One region of the Blautia sp. LMAG:36 genome, then DNA from elsewhere that is predicted to be linked to it. Evidence: predicted binding sites of a transcription regulator. Region 1 holds the regulator's gene; each other region holds the start of a gene.

Region 1 (6,012 bases):
CTTCTGCTCTTTCTCATTGTCAAGGCCATATGCAAGAGCTGCTGCTGTAGGCTCGTTGATGATACGTTTTACATCAAGACCTGCGATCTTACCTGCATCTTTGGTAGCCTGACGCTGAGCATCGTTGAAGTAAGCCGGAACTGTGATAACTGCCTCTGTTACTTTCTCACCAAGATATGCCTCTGCATCCTTTTTCAGTTTCTGAAGGATCATTGCTGAGATCTCCTGTGGAGAATATTTCTTGTCATCGATGGTTACACGGTAATCGGTACCCATCTCTCTTTTGATAGAGGAGATCGTTCTGTCTGCATTTGTAACTGCCTGACGTTTTGCAGGCTCACCTACCAGACGCTCTCCTGTTTTTGTGAATGCTACAACGGATGGTGTTGTTCTTGCGCCTTCTGTATTTGCGATAACTGTCGGCTGTCCACCTTCCATTACGGCTACACAGCTGTTTGTTGTACCTAAGTCAATACCAATAATCTTTCCCATGATTTTTTCCTCCTGTTTTAGTCTGTATCTGTTAAAATAAAGTTTGTTGTCAGTTAGTTCGCAACCTTTACCATACTGTGGCGTACTACGAAATCCTTGTAGGTGTAACCCTTCTGGAATTCTTCCACCACGATGTTCTCTCCAACCTCTTCATCCTCCACATGCATCACTGCATTATGGAAATCCGGGTTGAATTCCTTTCCCACTGCTTCGATCGGTTTCACACCGAGGTCATCCAGTGTTGTGGTAAGCTGCTTGTAGATCATTTTCATTCCATCTGCAAAAGCATCGCCTTCCTGTGCCTGTGCAAGACCTCTTTCGAAGTTATCCACAACCGGCAGGATCTTTTCAACGATCTCTTTCGCTCCGATGATGTACATGCTGGATTTTTCTTTTTCCGTTCTTTTACGGAAATTATCAAATTCAGCCATGGTACGCTTCAGGCGATCGGTAAGTTCCTCCACCTTCTGCTCAGATTTATCTTTTTTCTTCTTTCCAAAGAAGGAAGTTTTTGATTTTTCTTCTTTTTTATCCTCTGAGGCAGCTTCTTCGCCTGGAGTATTGTTTTCTTCCTCCGGCAGATCTTCTCCCTCCGGTGTCAGGTTTTCTTCTTCCTGATCTCCGTCAGTTACGGGGATTTCCTTCTCCGCTTCCTGCTCTTCGGATGTTTTCTTTGTTTCCTCCGACACTTTTTTTCTACCGCCTTTCTAAGTTTTCTTCTTTTTCAAAACGTCATCCAGATGATTCTTCAGTTCCTTCAGACTGTCCACTACATTCTCATAATCCATTCGTTTGGGACCGATGATACCGATGGTTCCATACATTCCGTCTCCCAGTTCATATCTGGCAGTTACAATGCTACAGTCCTTCATGGTCTGGATCGGCATCTCATCACCGATGTAAACCTGGATTCCTGTATTCTCTCCATCTGACATCTGTTCTTTTACAAGATCGGCAAGTTCATGCTTCTCCTCAAATGCGGAGATCAGCTCCGTTGCCTTCTCTTTATCGGCAAGCTCCGGATACTTGAAGATGTTAGTTGCACCTGAAGTATAGATCTCCATATCTTCCTCTTCCACATGAATGGTGGCTGCCACTGCATCCAGAACCGTTGCCACCACACCGCTGTGGCTGCCTGCCTGTTCCTTCAGTCTGGCGATCATCCCAAGGTTGATATCCTGGATCGGGATCCCATTGAGATTGGTGTTAAGAAGAAGATTCAGTTTCAGGATCGTCTGGTCGTCCATTTCCTCATCCAGATTGATGATCTGGTTCCGGACTGTGTTGTTGTCACTGACAACCACTGCCACAAGCTGAAGCTCGCTCATTCTCGACAGCTGGATGAACTTGATCTTGTTGCCGCTGTACTGCGGAACGGAAACCATGGTAGCATAGTTGGTATTGGAAGCAAGAACCTTCGCAACCTTCTTAAGCACCTTATCCATCTTATCTGTCTTCTCAATGATCAGATCTCGCAGCTCTGCAACCTCTGCTTCCTTCTCCTTCATCAGCTCATTGACGTAAAGTCTGTAGCCTTTATCTGAAGGAATCCTTCCTGCTGAGGTATGAGGCTGGACGATATAGCCCATATCTGTCAGGTCTGACATTTCATTTCGGATCGTTGCGGAACTTACATTGAGATCCGCATACTTGGAAATGGTCCTGGAACCAACCGGTTCTCCGGTCTCCATATAGGTCTTGATGATTGCTTTTAAGATTTTTTGCTTGCGCTCATTCAACACCTCTTCCATGAAGCCATCTCCTTTCCTTTTTATTCTTCCTGACGGATGTTGATTCTTTTTTTATATCTGTTAGCACTCATTTTAGTGGAGTGCTAACATCTACAGTCTTTAAGATATCACCATGTAAAATATTTGTCAATATGTTTTGAAAAAAAGTTCTTATTTTTTCAAAACAAAAAAAGCATCAGTACGATGCTTTTTTGTAATACTGGTCTATGCAGTTCTGTGCCCCGGCAAAAAATTCCGCTTCTGTTTTCTGTCCCAGCACATATTTCTGAAATTCCGTACCCATAGCCGAAACAGCTTCTATGGAATCGGCACACAGTGGTCTTGCCTTCAGCTTATAATCTTTCAGATATTGCCGGATCATTTCAATGCCATCCAAATCAAAATTCTTATCCTCGATCACATCCAGTCTTGCCGGACACATTTTTGTCAGCTGTCCGTAATTTTTACTGGCCTCATATCCGGACACATACTGAAGGAACTTCAGAGCTGCTTCTTTATGATCAGAATTTTTATTCAGTACATACTGCCAGGTTGCGATATTGGTCACCTTCTCGTCAAATTCCGGAAATGGTGCCATATGGATCTTATCTTTTCTATACACGCCTGCATTCTGAAAAGTACTCAACACACCGGTATACATAAACATACATCCATACTGGCCGTTTATAAATTTTTCATTCAGCTGGTCATGCTGGTCGATCAGATTCTCCTCTGATATCATCCCTGTATCCAGCATTCGCTTCATATATTCTGCCGCTTCTCTTGTTTTCGGATCCGTCCAGTCTGTATAATCTCCTCCGAAAAAATCGACATACTCGCTGATACTATTATATATGTAAGAAATCTCCCATGCATCCCCATATGCATATTTTCCCGTATTCTGAAGCTTTTTCTGAAGGATCTCAAGATCACTGAGACAGGAGAGTCTGTCCAGACCAGCCTGATCCAGCATTCCTGGTTCACCCAGAATGCCATGATATCCATCCTGAACGGTACCGAAAAAATATGTCCGTCTGACATGCATATTTCTTTCAGGTATTCCTGCAGAAAATTCGCCGCTGTCTCCTCTGTCATAACCGTATCTTCCAACGGAAGAAGAAATCCCTTATGTTTAAATTCGGATATCATCTCATCATTTACTGTGATCAGATCAACAGAATCATCTCCTGATGTCAGAAGAGTTGCTATTTTGGCCTGGCGATTGTCCGCATTGGCCGGACATTTTTCAATATGGATCTTTATTCCAAGATCTTTTTCCGCCTGGCTGATAAAAGAATCAAAGCCTTCTGTGCCTGCATCCACATGAAGGATCGTCAGTTCCTGTCTGTTCTCCGGCACAATATCAGATGCAGCCTCCTTCTTCTGGACTCCACATCCTGTCACTGCCAGAGCCAGGGCAAATACCCCGCAAAATACCTGTTTTTTCAATCTCTACCACCCTTTTTATCTGGGCCATCTATCCTCTTTTGACATCAACGGCTGGAACGGTGCATGAGGAAGTGTCTGATACCAGTACGCTACACTTGCCACATCATCCTGTCGTTCAAACAGGCCACGGTATCCGACGCCTATCTGCTGAATCGTAACGCGAAGATCCTCTTCAAAGCAGATTGGATCCTGTAAATGCCATCTGTAAAAGCCTCTCATTGGCGGGCAGTCATCATTATGATAAAAATTGTGGATCAGCTCGTCATGGGCAGAATAATACGGATATCCCAGATACGGCGTGTTATAATTCTGTTCCACGGTTTTTCCATCCACCTGTTTGGCAAAGCTCCAGGAACCACCAAAGTAATCTTCCGTTCCTGTTCCACAGATGGTCGGATACTCCTCATCTCCGTCAATATAAAACTTCATTTCTCCCTCGCCCCACCAGTAACGTTCCAGTGTGGTAAGTGCCATGTAGGTTCCTATATAATGGCCTTTTCCTTTTACTCCATCCAAAATTGTATAATCTTTTGTTTTTTCTGTCAACCGTTCCCTTCTCCACTGCGCATGGAAATAAGCAATATCGTCCGGAAGCTCATCATAGAGACAGTAATCTACCTGATAAAAGAAAGCCGGGATTTTATTTGCATGCTGGTTTTCCAGTGTGATCTTTGCTTTCTTCTTAAACGGCATCGGGAAATAGCAGTTAAAGCCCCTGTTTGGAACAACAGCCACCGGAACAGAATTTACAAAACATTCCCTTCCGAATCCGCAGCAGAAGAAATCACCCAGAGGACTTTCCACGGAAGGAGTTTCCTCGTCATCCCAGTACATACGGATTACAAGATCTCTCAGTACAAAGCAATCTGCCTCTGTAGTCTTGTTATCAACGGTGATCCAGATATGATTGATCTGTCCCGGTCCTTCCATTTCTGCCAGAGTTACCACAGTTCCCGGCTCAATATCCCTGAGACACGGGCTTCCTTTTCTGGACGGTCCCAGATGACTTGCAGCCATACCGCCTCTGCCTTTTTCTCCATGAGGATTTTCTGCGTTGATCGCACGGCTTTTTCCATGCTTTGCAAGTGCGATCCCTCCCAGTCCGCCTGTAAATGCCTGATACATATCTGTTTTCTCCTCTCTTTTGGAAATTAAAAATATTATATTTACGCTTTTACTCCACCTGCCATGATACCATCCATGATCTGTTTCTCAAAAACAGCTACAAAGATAATGATCGGAAGAAGGATGATCCATCCCATGGCGCTGACCAGATCCCACGGAACTCCATACATGTTGTCACGTAACGGAAGCTGTACGATGGAAACAGAAAGTACCTGAATACCATTTGAATAAAACAACGGTGTGAAAAAGTTATTCAGACAGGTAATAAAGTTGATAATGCAAACCGTAGCGATTGCCGGCTTCATCAGCGGCAGAACGATCGTAAACAGTCTCTGTGAAAAAGATGCGCCGTCAATAGCAGCTGCCTCCTCCAGTGAGATCGGGATCTCACCGACAAAGTTTCTGAGGATCAGAACCGTAAACGGTATAACGGTACTGATATAAAGAAGGATAAGTCCCGGATATGTATCATACAGCTTTACCTTCTGCATAAACTCATACAGCGGGCGGGCTGTGACAACCTCAGGGATCAGCATGGTAGCCAGAACAAACGCAAATGCAACAGAAACTCCCTTTGAGTTAAATCTTGAGAAGCCATAGGCAGCCATTGCACACAGCACGGTACTGATCACAAGTGTAATGCCTACGATCAGAACTGTATTTCCGATCTTTGAAAGCAGTCCTACATTCTGTATCAGAAATTTATAGCTTTCCAGTGTGGGATGATCCGGAAGATAATCGATCGGTGTTTTAAACAGTTCTCCTGACGGTGTGATCGAAGAAATAAAGATCCAGTAAACCGGGAACAGGATCAGAAAAGCCACAACTGCAAACAGAACCCATCTTCCAACGGCTACCACTCCATGATAAACATTATATTTTCCTGTATTCTTCACGATAATTCCCCCTAACTGTCAAACTTATTCATAACACGTATATTCAGCCAGCTGAAGATCGCCATTACAACAAACAGCAGCATAGCCAGCGCCGAAGCATATCCTACGTTTAGATTTGTAAATGCTTCTGTTGTGATTCTGTATGCGATCAGCGCAGTATCCTCTCCAGGGCCTCCAGATGTCATGGAATAAACCAGATCGAAGGTTGTCAGTCTCCAGAGTGTGAACGGAATACATAAAGTCAGGACATTTTTTGCGATCAGCGGAAGTGTGATCCGGAAAAAGCTCTGGATCCCGTTTGCACCGTCTACCTTTGCTGC
Region 2 (6,012 bases), on a different contig from region 1:
AAGATACACATATTGTTATAAAAAAAGCAAAGGCTTCGCCCCATTACGGGCAAAGCCTTTCGATCATTTTATATGTCGTTTTATTTTGTAAGGACCATAAGGATATCGTTGCTTCTCTTTACAAATTTTGTCATTTCTTCAGGAGAAAGCTGTTTATGGCTCATCATTGCAAGATCATAAAGCTGTTCACAGATCACCGGAACATACTCTGATCCCTGATTTTCTGCTATAAATCTTACAAGAGGATGATTTGCGTTCAGTACAAGTACTTCCTGACCACCGAACATATTCGGATCCATTCCGTACATATTGTACATTTTCATCATATCCTGCATACGGCGACTCTCCTCAGGAAGAGTGATCATCGCTGCAGTTCCCTCATTTTTCAGCTTCTCTACTTTTACTTCAAGTTTATCCTTGCCAAGATTCTTACGGAACACCTCAGTAAGTGTCTTGACTGTTGCTTCATCCGCTTTTCCGTCTTCACGAAGCTCTTCTGTCAGATCTGCATCAATTCTCTTGAACTGGATCGTCTGATCCTGCTGTTCAAGATGGGAAATAAACTGTGAATCGATCACATGCTTCAGCAGTACAGCATCTTTACCCGCTTCACGGAACATATTAATGTACTGGCTCTGCTGTACCTCATCGGTCACATAATAGATCACCGTTTTTTCCGGTTCCTCATTCTGGGATCCTTCAGAAGCTTTCTCCTCTGTCTTCTCCTCTTCAGCTGCTTTTGTTTCTTCTTTTTTATTTTCCTCAATGCAGTCTTTCAGGGTAAGATATTTGCCATCCAGATTCTTAAAGAGGATATAATCGTTCATCTTCTCACCAAATTTCGCATCCTTGATGCAACCAAATTTGATAAACGGGCTGATATCATCCCAGTACTTCTCATAAGACTCTCTGTCTGTCTTGCACATTCCGGTGAGCTTATCTGCTACTTTCTTGGTGATGTATTCAGAAATCTTTTTCACAAAACCATCATTCTGCAGTGCAGAACGGGAAACATTCAATGGAAGATCCGGGCAGTCGATCACACCTTTCAGAAGAAGAAGGAATTCCGGGATCACCTCTTTGATGTTATCTGCAATAAATACCTGATTATTATAAAGCTTGATGGTTCCCTCAATGGAATCATACTCTGTCCTGATCTTCGGGAAATACAGGATACCCTTCAGGTTGAACGGATAGTCCATGTTCAGATGGATCCAGAACAGCGGTTCCTTGTAATCCATAAATACCTTACGGTAAAATTCTTTATACTCTTCATCCGTGCACTCATTTGGGTGTTTCATCCAGAGCGGCTGTGTATCGCTTAAGGATACCGGCCGTTTATTGATCTTTACTTTATCTTTGGCAGGAGAAACTTCCACAACTTCTTTCTCGCCTTTATCATTCTCCTTTTCCTCTGTCTTGGCATCCTCATGGATATGCTCAACTACCACATCATCTTCACGGAGATCTGCCTCATCGATCGTTTCATACTCCTGTTCAGCATTTGCTTTGGAAAGATAGATATTTACCGGCATGAAAGAACAGTATTTCTCGATAACCTCTCTCATACGATATTCATTGGCAAACTCCAGGCTTTCCTCATTGAGGAAAAGAGTGATCTCTGTTCCCGGTTCTGTTTTGTTTCCGTCTGCCATCTCATACTCCGTACCACCGTCACAGGTCCAATGTACCGGTGTGGAACCCTCCTTGTAAGAGAGAGTATCAATATGAACTTCATCTGCAACCATAAATGCAGAATAAAATCCAAGTCCGAAATGACCGATCATCTGATCATCCGTTGTTTTATCCTTATATTTCTCAAGAAACTCTGTGGCACCGGAAAAAGCGATCTGTGTGATATATTCCTCTACTTCATCTGCTGTCATACCAATACCGTTATCGATAAACTTCAAAGTTTTCTGATCCGGATCAACGATAACATTTACAGCCGGTTTGTAACCTTCCGGGAATGTATAATCTCCCATAACTTCCAGCTTTCTCAGTTTGGTGATCGCATCGCATCCGTTGGAGATCATCTCTCTTACAAAAATATCATGGTCGGAATATAACCATTTCTTGATAATCGGAAAAATATTTTCACTGTTGATTGATAAACTGCCATGTTTTGCTGACATATATGTCACTCTCCTTTTGTTTTTATTTTTATTTCTGATGTTCCGACAGAGCCGGAAACCTGTTGTTTTTTTCAATAAATATATACTAATACGACTTTTTACAAAAGTCAAGAAAAATTTAGCACTCATCATTATAGAGTGCTAGTAACAGCATGTAAAACGGATCTCTATGTGCAAAAAAATCCCTCCGTACATTTTTTGTACGGAGGGTGCTGTAAAACTATCTTCTACATTCTGTTCTTATTTTTTCTTTCTACGATATACAAGGATTCCTCCAATACATACCACAGCCACGATCAAAATGATCACAAATGTCATGATCGGTGTACTGTCTCCCGTCTGCACTGCAGATTTCTGATTTGTCTGTGTCACTGCCGGACTCGGAGTCGCAGTAAGAACTGCTGCCTGTGATACCGTAAAAGTAACCGTACTTTCTGACTGTGTACCGGTATCCTTCCAGCTGGAGCCGTCGTATTTCTGCTGTCCAAAGGTAACTTTCAGAGTATATTTTCCCGGCTTGCTGACACGGAATGTTGCAGTATAAGGCTCTCCATCCCAGGTACGGGTCTCTGTGATCTTCCAGCTCTTCGGCTGATATCTGGTATCTCCCTTACGCGGGTTTGTATTATCCATTCCTGCACCAGCTGCTGTAAAGGTGATCTTTGTATTGGTATCATACTTGCCATTGGAATCAATGCCTGTGATCTTATTGTCCGATGCAGCGGCTTCCGTGCCCTGATATCCATTTACTGTAATACTTACTGCGATCACTGTACTGATCTTGTTGGGATTCTTAACCCCCTCCGGAAGAATGACGGTACCTTTTACATTAAATATCTGACGTTCTGCAGAAGACGGATCATAAGAAGATCCCTTAACATCCCATTTAACAGATGCCTTCTGCTCTCCCTTTGTTGTAGTGATCTTTACTGTTCCCGGAAGCTTCAGGGCTTTCTGGGTTTTCTGGGTTCCATTGGGTAGATCTTTGATATCGGATGGCTTTTTGATGCCTGTAAGGTTATTCGCCTTCTTACCGTTATCTGTTTTTTTCTTTGTAACACTGAAATGGACATTTACATAAGCTTCCACATTTGCATCATTGGCGATCACAATGTCTTCCAGATATTCCCCCTGTGAAAGTCCGCTGACCGGCTGTACGCTAAAGGTTGCATTATCTCCTGCTTCCAGCTCTGTGGCGGAAAGTGTACCAATTGTATATGCATTTGATGAAGGCTGTTTCAGAACGATCTTTGTATTTCCGGTGTTGGTAACTGTAACTTTCTTCGCATCAGGAAGTTCCTTATAGCCTTCCTCTTTGGTTCCAAACTCCAGACTATCTGTTACCGAAAGACCGGGATTGGGTTCCGGTTCCGGTTCCGGCTCCGAAACTGTAAATTCCAGCCGGACTTCAGCCAGTGTGTTTCCGGTATTCTGATCTGTCACAGAAATCGTATCGCTGTGATCTCCGACCTGAAGACCGGTCTTGGGCTGTACGGTAAAGGTTGCCGCCTTATCTCCGGGATTGAGCACTTCCGCAGAAGGCTCTCCCACCTCATAATCCTCCGGAGCAGAAAGCTGGATCCGGATAGCCTCTGTACCTGTATTCTCTACGGTTACAGGCTGTGCATCCGGCGCAGTCTCATAGCCCTGTTCCAGTGTTCCAAACTTCAGAGGACCTTCCGGTTTCACTGTTGCAGTAACTGTTTTTGGTGTTTCTGTCTTTACCATAACCGAAGCCGTCACTGTAGCAGATGCTTCCGTGCTTTCATCAGAAGCAAATACAAGCTCTTCCACGTATGGATCATCTTTTGCAGAGAGTCCAAGCTTAGGCTGTACGGTAAAGGTCTGCTCTCCTCCCTGCGCCAACTGGATATTTCCGCTACTCTCCACTTCACTGACCGGCGCAATATCAAAAAACTCCGACTCAGGCTGTACTAACGTCACAGCTTCTGTACCTTCGTTTTTGATCGTGACTGTACTTGTTGTTTCTACCTTTTCATAACCGGCAGTCAGATCATCAAAAGGCAGTTCTGTCGGATCCGCAGTTAGCTTGTATATTTTTTCCGCTGCAGGGTCCGATGTTTCCCCGGGATCTGTCTGCTCATTATTTTCATTATCTTCGGCTTTTTTATTTTCCGGTTCTTTTACTGTAAAGTCCGCTTCAAAGAAGACATCGGCACCTTCTTCTGTCTGATACGTGATCAGATCTTTGTATTCCCCAGCCTTCAGACCTTCTCGTGGTTTTACCCACACAGTAACACTTTCACCACTCTTTAATGGCGCATCATTAATATCCGCAGCCATGAAATTCTCCGGGGCGATCTCTTTAAAATTAAGATCGCCGGTTCCGTTATTTTTGATAGTAACCATCTGTGCTTCCGGAATTTCCGTATATCCTTCTTCCACGGAACCAAAATCCAGAATTCCACTTCCATCTTCCGTGTATGCAGATGCCGAATATGTCGGTTCCTCATTTTTTTCAGAAGCGTCTGCTGCTGTATCTGCGGAATCCGGTGTCTCTGTCTGACTATCTCCAGATGTATCTGCCTCATCGGTATTCTGAGGCCCTGACTGTTCTCCGTTTACTTCTATAACAGAGTTTTCAGCAGGCTCCTGGGTATCTGCAGGTTCCTGTGCATCTGTATTTTCCTGTACATCTGTATTCTCCTGCACATCCGCTGACTCCGTTTCTTCTGCCGGCTCTATGGTTTCCTCAGGCTGAGCACTATCAGGCTCCTCTGACATTCCAGCTTCTGTATCCGGCGTGTTCTCTGAAGACTCCGAAGCTGCCGAAGCTTCACTTTCCTCCGCATCCGGATCTTCTCCTGCTGCTTTGGCTTCTTCCTTTTTCTTTTCTGCCAGTGCTTTGGCTTCCTCCTCTGTTTCGGAAACCTCCTGGGTCGTCACCGTAAGCTCACCACTAACTCCCGTCTCTTCTTTTCCGGTAATCTTCAGAACGATCGGAAGACCCAGATCTTTTTCATCGATTTTATAAGTCTTGTCAGTTCCTACCTCTGTAAGAAGGTCTCCGTCCTTTAATGACCAGGAAAAACTCACATTATCATCTGTGATCCCCTCCGGCTTGACCTTTGAGTAATCTGCACTTAAAGTAGACCCGATCGCAAGTGTTCCTTTGACCTTCAACTTTCCATCAAGAGTTCCAGATGGAACTGCAGTGGCAAATACCATCGATGGAAGCAGCGTTACCATCATAAGCACAGCCATGACGACTGCCAGCACTCTGCTTTTTTTCATATCCCATCCTCCTTTACATCATTTTATTTTCCCCACATTTACCCTTTCTACGCAGGGCTTTCTTTTGCTGATGCAAGTTTATCATATTTAATTTTCAGAGGTGTAATCCCTGCTTTCCGTCAGCCTTCTACGATCATATATTTTCCGTCCGGGAGTTTAAATACTTCGCTTTCTTCTTCCAGCTCCTTCAGGGAAATCCCCTCCACATCTGCGCCCATTCCATCCAGATATTTTTTAACATCCTTCAGGGAATCCAGCACAACTGCCATGCAATCCTCTAGAAATTCCTCTGCCTCCTCAAAATCCTCTGCTACCGGCTCATCAAAAAGCTGACCCTGTTTTTCCAGAAATGTCTGGACATATTCTTTCTTGTACATATTAAAGTACCTCCTTTATATCTCCGCCCGCCGCGATCAGTCTGCGAAGTACTGGTTCCACCTTCTCTGTCTCGTAGAAAGCCGCCGCCTTTACCCCTGGCTTCGCATGCTTCATGGCAAAGCTGTATTTTACAGATTTCATCATTTCAATATCATTGTATTCATCCCCGAACGCCATGCATTCATCCGGTCCGATTCCCAAAAGTTCCTGGTATTTACGGATCCCTTTTGCTTTGTTCGTGGTA
Region 3 (6,012 bases), on a different contig from region 1:
TCCAGACTCTTTCATTCCGTAAGCCTTCTGCACCATAACATAATCGGAGGACATTTCCGTAATGGTACTGCTTCTTAAATACCGGATGTACTGTGACGCATTTGCAAAGGTCAGAACTGCGCAGGGCATGACCATATGCAGGATCAGATCTCCTAAGGAACGGTTGCCGTCTGAATGCATACCGATACTTGGCAGGATATGGAGATGCACACTGAAGAGATAGATCAGCATGATACCGAACCAGAACGTAGGAATGGAGATACCTACATAACAGAACATGCTGGTGATCTTATCCAGAACACCATTTTTATTCTTTCCGGAATACAGGCCCAGTACAATGGCAATGAGAAAACCAAGCAGCATGCTGGTTCCCATTAGGATCACGGTTGCGGGAAGCCTCTCCAGCATCTGTGTCAGGACCGGTCGGTTATTCATCAGGGAATTTCCGAAATTCCCGTGAAGGATCCTTCCCAGCCACAGAAAGTACTGCTCATAGACAGGCTTTGTAAGTCCCAGGCTTTCTCTCAGGTTCTGGATATATTCTTCACTCATATTTGGTTCCACATAAGTCAGGACAGGATCTCCGGGCGCTGCTTTTGTCAGTGCAAAGCAGAGAACAGAGACAATAAACAGTGTCAGAATACACTGTATCAGACGGTTTACGATCTTCTTCAAAATGTACCTCCTTTATTTTCCCCGAAAACAGGAAATCGGCTGGCGCAAAAACGCGTCAGCCTCTTTCTGTTTCCGGTATTCATCCGCTATAAAATTATTTATTTCTCCAATGTGTAGATCTTGGAATAATCATAATAAATAGTTTTTAACAGACATTCATCAAAGCCTCCGAAATCTTTACTTACCGCATAGAAACCATTGGAATAAGCGATCGGATAGATATACATGTTATCATTGATCGTATTCTGGATCTCCTTATAAATCTCGCCACGTTTTGTCTCATCTGCAGTACTGTTGCCCTCTTCCCACAATGCATCCAGATCTGTATCCTTGATCCTGGAATAGTTGGAACGGCTGACGGAAGAACTCATGTCTGCATAAAGGCTCGGCTCTTCTCCCAGAGTGTAGAAGCTCAGTACCAGATCATAATCTGTACACTCCGTATCCTTTGTCTTATTCTTGAAGGTAGACTCATCTGTAGGAAGAAGATTGATGGTGATTCCTACATTGGCAAGGGCAGACTGTACATACAGAGCCTCACTCTCCATTGTCTTATCTGTGGAGATATACATCAGGTTCAGAGAAAGACTTGTCTTTCCTGCTTCGGAAAGGAGCTCCTGTGCTTTAGCCGGATCATTGTCGTAGGTATTGTCCGGTTTTGTATAGTAGAGTGTATCCGGTGTAAAAATAGAATCTGCAGGCTCTGCATAATCCTCGGAAAGGAAAGCAAACTGACAGAACTCCTCTTTATTCAGTGCGTATGCGATCGCCTGACGTACCTTTACATCCTGAAGATCTTCGTTCAGCTCATTCATGAACATGGCGTTGACACGTCCGGAATTATAGGTATTGATGTTTACGTTATCGTAAGCACTGACGGTATCGTAATCATCTGCGCTGATCAGACGTGCATCCAGATCTCCGCTTGCAAGTGCCGCATTGGCGGAGCTGGAATCCTTTACGATCTTGAAGGTGATGGAATCCAGATTTACATCATCAAAATAGTCATCGAATTTTGTTACTTTATAATACTCTCCGGATTTGTATTCCTCGAACTTAAAAGGACCACTTCCCACCGGTTCATTGTTGAGATCACTTTCTCCGATATTCTCCACGCCGTCATAAATATGCTTCGGAATACAGTAAACCTGGCTCAGTCCACCAAGAAATCCTGCGGAAGATGATCCAAGGGAAATCTTGACTGTAAGGTCATCAACCTTCTCTGCCTCTACTGCCTTGTCATTAACGTATCCGTAAGAAGAATACGGAACATTCTGCTTCTCATCTACCAGCACCTGCATGGTGAATACCACATCATCGGCTGTAATCGGCTGACCGTCATGCCATTTCAGTCCGTCTTTGAGCTTCAGTGTGAATTCGCTGGCATCATCATTGGCTGTTACACTTTCGCAAAGTCCGTTTCCGTAATACATCTCTCCGTTCACGATCTCAAAAAACGGGCTGTACAGTGCCTGCATCATATCGAAGCTTGTCTGATCCACAACATAAAGCGGATTGATGTTCTGCGGATCTGCTGTTTCTGCAATGGTAATATTTCCGCCTTCCGCCTTGGTTCCTTCTGTTTCTGCTGCAAAAGCAGTCATTCCTGACATAACAGTTGTTCCTGCCACTGCAGCTACCAGAAGCGCTGCCAGTACTTTTTTTCTCATTTCCTGTTCCTCCTGTGTTTCAGTGAGTATTCCTCTTTTCCCACCAGTTTAATATGATATAGGTAAAATAATACTATACCATATTACCTTTGTCAAGCTGTCCCTGGCTCTTCAGAGATTTTTTTACTGCATTTCGTTAAAGCTTGTATTTATTCTACATACAGATCACACAGGCGTCAAGATAAATTTTCTGTATCTTGCCTCTGATCTATATATATTTCCTTAATTCGTCATATTTTTGATCCAGTGTCCGTAATTGCACTTCAAAAATGCAGGCACACATTTAAAGATCTGATCTGCATTCAGGCAGCATACCACCACTGCCGGAGATGCCTTAACCACAAATGCCATAAACATGGACAGAGGGATCACGATCCCCCAGGTACTGATCAGGTCCACCTTCATGGAATAGGCAATGCTTCCGCTTCCCCGGATGATACCACCGTTTGTCGGCATCTGATAGGACATTCCTACCATTACTACACTTAAGTCATTACCGAAAGCCCGAAGGCAACCCCTGCAATTTCCACACAGCGCAGTGTAGCAAGCAGGATCTGCGTCACCGCAAAGAAAAAGTAAGTAAACCGGATGATCGCCAGATAGGAAAGACCGCCTTCGATAATCGTCTGGTCTGTTGTAAAAAGCCCCAGCAGCTGTGTTAGAAAAAGGCTGGCCAGGATAAACAGCATAAGGGCAATAAAAAAGCCTGTGCGCATGGCCCAGGCACCGATCTTCCTTACCGGCTCTGTCTCTTTCTTTCCCCAGTACTGACTTCCGAATATGACAAGTCCGTCTCCCAGCGCCATAAGTAGCTGCTGAAAGACGAACTGTACCTGATTTACGGTGGTCACACCGGATAATGCAGTTTCGCTGAAGGCTCCAAGCATAATGTTGTCCGCAAGATTGACACTTAAGGTCACTACATTCTGCAGCACCAGCATGGAGCATAATTTCAGAAAATTACGATAAAAATTCTTCATCAGTCTTTTACGATGGCAATAATATCATCAGCGTTGATCACCAGATATTTCTCACCCTCATATTTGATCTCGGTTCCTGTGTATTTTCCGTAGATCACACGGTCGCCCGGCTTTACCTGTACCGGTACTTCTTTACCGTCTACGACCTTACCGCCACCTACTGCGATAACCTCTGCCTGCTGGGTTTTCTCCTTGGAGCTTTCCGGAAGTACGATGCCGGATGCGGTTTTGTCTTCTGTCTCAAAATATTTTACGATAACTCTGTCTGCAACTGGTTTTAATGCCATATTCATTTCCTTCTTTCTGTGATTATTAGCACTCTTAAGCTCCGAGTGCTACTCTTTTTTTATCATACTACATATCCGAAAATTGTCAAGATATTTGCAGATATGTAGTATGATATTATTTATGATAGGGCTCTCCGCTGATGATACGATAGCTACGGTAGATCTGTTCCAGAAGGATCACACGCATCAGCTGATGAGGAAATGTCATCTTCGAAAAGCTTAAAGCATAGTCTGATCTCTTCAGTACTTCTTTTCCAAGACCGATAGAGCCGCCGATCACAAACTGGATATGGCTGGTCCCACGTATTCCCAGCTCGTTGATCTTCCGTGCGAAGTTCTCAGAGGTCAGCTGTTCGCCTCCGATCTCCAGAGTGATCACAAACGCATCATCCCGGATATATTTAAGAAGACGCTCCCCTTCCTTGTTCCGAATGGCATCTTCTACTGTTTCGCTGGCATTATCCGGTGTTTTTTCGTCGGACACTTCTATGATCTCCAGCTTGCAGTAACGCCCGAGGCGCTTGGAATACTCCGCAATGGCATCCCGCAGATATTTTTCCTTGATCTTCCCTACTGTCAGGATACTTATTTTCATCCGCCGTTCTCCTCCAGATAATTCTCAAATTCTTCTGCTGACATCAAAACCTTCCTTGGCTTGGTTCCTTCCTCCGGACCTACCACTCCTGCGTCACAAAGCTGATCCATGATCCTTGCCGCACGGTTAAATCCGATCTTGAACATACGCTGGAGCATACCGATGGAGGCCTTTTCCTTCTCAATGATAAATTTACCGGCTTCTGTAAAATAGACATCTCTGTCACCGCCGCCGGCTCCTCCCGGGACACCGGCTGTATTGACCTGCTTCTCGATGGAGGTATCATAAACAGCACCCTGGTTTTTGTCAGAAACATATTCTACGACTGCACTGACCTCCTCATCTGAAACAAAAGCACCCTGCAGTCTGGCCGGCTTCTGATACCCCTGAGGATAAAACAGCATATCGCCCTTGCCAAGAAGCTTCTCGGCACCGTTCATATCCAGGATCGTTCTGGAATCCACACCGGAAGATACGGAAAATGCGATCCTGGACGGCATATTGGCCTTGATCAGACCTGTGATGACATTGACCGATGGCCTCTGGGTAGCAATGATCAAATGGATACCTGCTGCACGTGCCAGCTGGGCCAGACGGCAGATCGCATCCTCAACTTCTCCCGGCGCAACCATCATAAGATCCGCAAGCTCGTCCACGATGATCACGATCTGCGGCATCTTCTCAGGTGCCTTTTCTCCCTCCGGGACCCGCATATTGGCAACCTTTTTGTTATATTCTCCAAGATTACGTACCCCATATTCCGCAAAGGCATTGTAACGACTGGTCATCTCGGAAACAGCCCAGTTCAGCGCACCGGCCGCTTTCTTCGGATCTGTGACCACCGGAATGAACAGGTGCGGGATCCCATTATATACACTGAGCTCCACCACCTTCGGATCGATCATGATCAGACGCACCTCATCCGGTGTAGCCTTATAAAGGATGCTGATGATCAGCGTATTGATGCAGACGGATTTTCCGGAGCCGGTTGCTCCGGCGATAAGAAGATGCGGCATCTTGGCAATATCTGCCACTACCGGTTTTCCGGCAATATCCTTACCTGCTGCAAAGGACAGCTTGGATTTTGCATTTTTAAACTCCTCTGACTGAAGAAGATCCCTCAGCATGACCGGGCTGTTCTCCTTGTTCGGGACCTCGATCCCCACGGCTGCCTTTCCCGGTATCGGTGCTTCGATGCGGATATCCGGTGTAGCAAGATTCAGCTTGATATCATCGGAAAGACCAACGATCTTGCTGACCTTCACACCCATTTCCGGCTGCAGCTCATAGCGAGTAACGGTAGGTCCGCAGCTCACATTGGTAACGGTTACATTGACACCGAAATTATGCAGGGTTTCCTGAAGCTTCTGCGCTGTTTTGCGCAGATGTGCATCGGAATCTCCCTGAGATCTGCCATCTCCGCGCTTCAGAAGCTTCAGCGGCGGATACTGATATGGTTTCTTCTCCGGAGCTTCTCCCTGGCTGATCTCATGCTGGATATTTCTGATCCCATGCTCGATCTCTGTCTGAGATGACTTCGGGTTTCTGGAGGGCTGATGGGATGCTTTCTGTTCAGCTTCCGGCTGAGGATCCTCCTTTATCTCAGCGGGAGCAGCTGCCTTTCCTGTTTCCCGGGAAGCTTTTGCTGCTACAGCTGTCTTTGCCGGCAGGATCTGCTGCATCTCGGGAATATCTACATCCTCGTAGCCGGAATAAGCATCCTCCTCTTCGGCTTCCTGCATTTCTCTTTCGAAATCCGGCTCCTCCGACTCTTCCCGGGCCGGCTGGGACTGTGAACGGTGGAT

Evidence for each region. Region 1 encodes HrcA, which represses chaperone genes, less so after heat shock. Its sites were predicted from a motif close to TGTTAGCACTCNNNNNNNNNGAGTGCTAACA; they were not measured.
Region 2: htpG (molecular chaperone HtpG) is a predicted target of HrcA. The motif match lies at 2,252-2,282, and genes of this name have one in related genera.
Region 3: groES (co-chaperone GroES) is a predicted target of HrcA. The motif match lies at 3,636-3,666, and genes of this name have one in related genera.

Annotation. Positions count from the first base shown of each region.
Region 1 is NZ_NALB01000003.1:511,714-517,725, reverse strand. It holds gene dnaK (molecular chaperone DnaK) at 1-492, opposite strand, end outside; gene grpE (nucleotide exchange factor GrpE) at 546-1,181, opposite strand; gene hrcA (heat-inducible transcriptional repressor HrcA) at 1,200-2,243, opposite strand; gene CCC17_RS02605 (ABC transporter substrate-binding protein) at 2,419-3,078, opposite strand; gene CCC17_RS02600 (ABC transporter substrate-binding protein) at 2,985-3,671, opposite strand; gene CCC17_RS02595 (glycoside hydrolase family 172 protein) at 3,687-4,796, opposite strand; gene CCC17_RS02590 (carbohydrate ABC transporter permease) at 4,838-5,692, opposite strand; gene CCC17_RS02585 (carbohydrate ABC transporter permease) at 5,704-6,012, opposite strand, start outside.
Region 2 is NZ_NALB01000007.1:57,064-63,075, forward strand. It holds gene htpG (molecular chaperone HtpG) at 81-2,135, opposite strand; gene CCC17_RS09810 (hypothetical protein) at 2,376-5,390, opposite strand; gene CCC17_RS09815 (hypothetical protein) at 5,510-5,767, opposite strand; gene CCC17_RS09820 (Cof-type HAD-IIB family hydrolase) at 5,769-6,012, opposite strand, start outside.
Region 3 is NZ_NALB01000010.1:187,801-193,812, reverse strand. It holds gene CCC17_RS13355 (ABC transporter permease) at 1-675, opposite strand, end outside; gene CCC17_RS13350 (ABC transporter substrate-binding protein) at 774-2,345, opposite strand; gene CCC17_RS14925 (hypothetical protein) at 2,568-2,801, opposite strand; gene CCC17_RS13345 (MATE family efflux transporter) at 2,831-3,325, opposite strand; gene groES (co-chaperone GroES) at 3,325-3,612, opposite strand; gene rlmH (23S rRNA (pseudouridine(1915)-N(3))-methyltransferase RlmH) at 3,728-4,207, opposite strand; gene CCC17_RS13330 (FtsK/SpoIIIE family DNA translocase) at 4,204-6,012, opposite strand, start outside.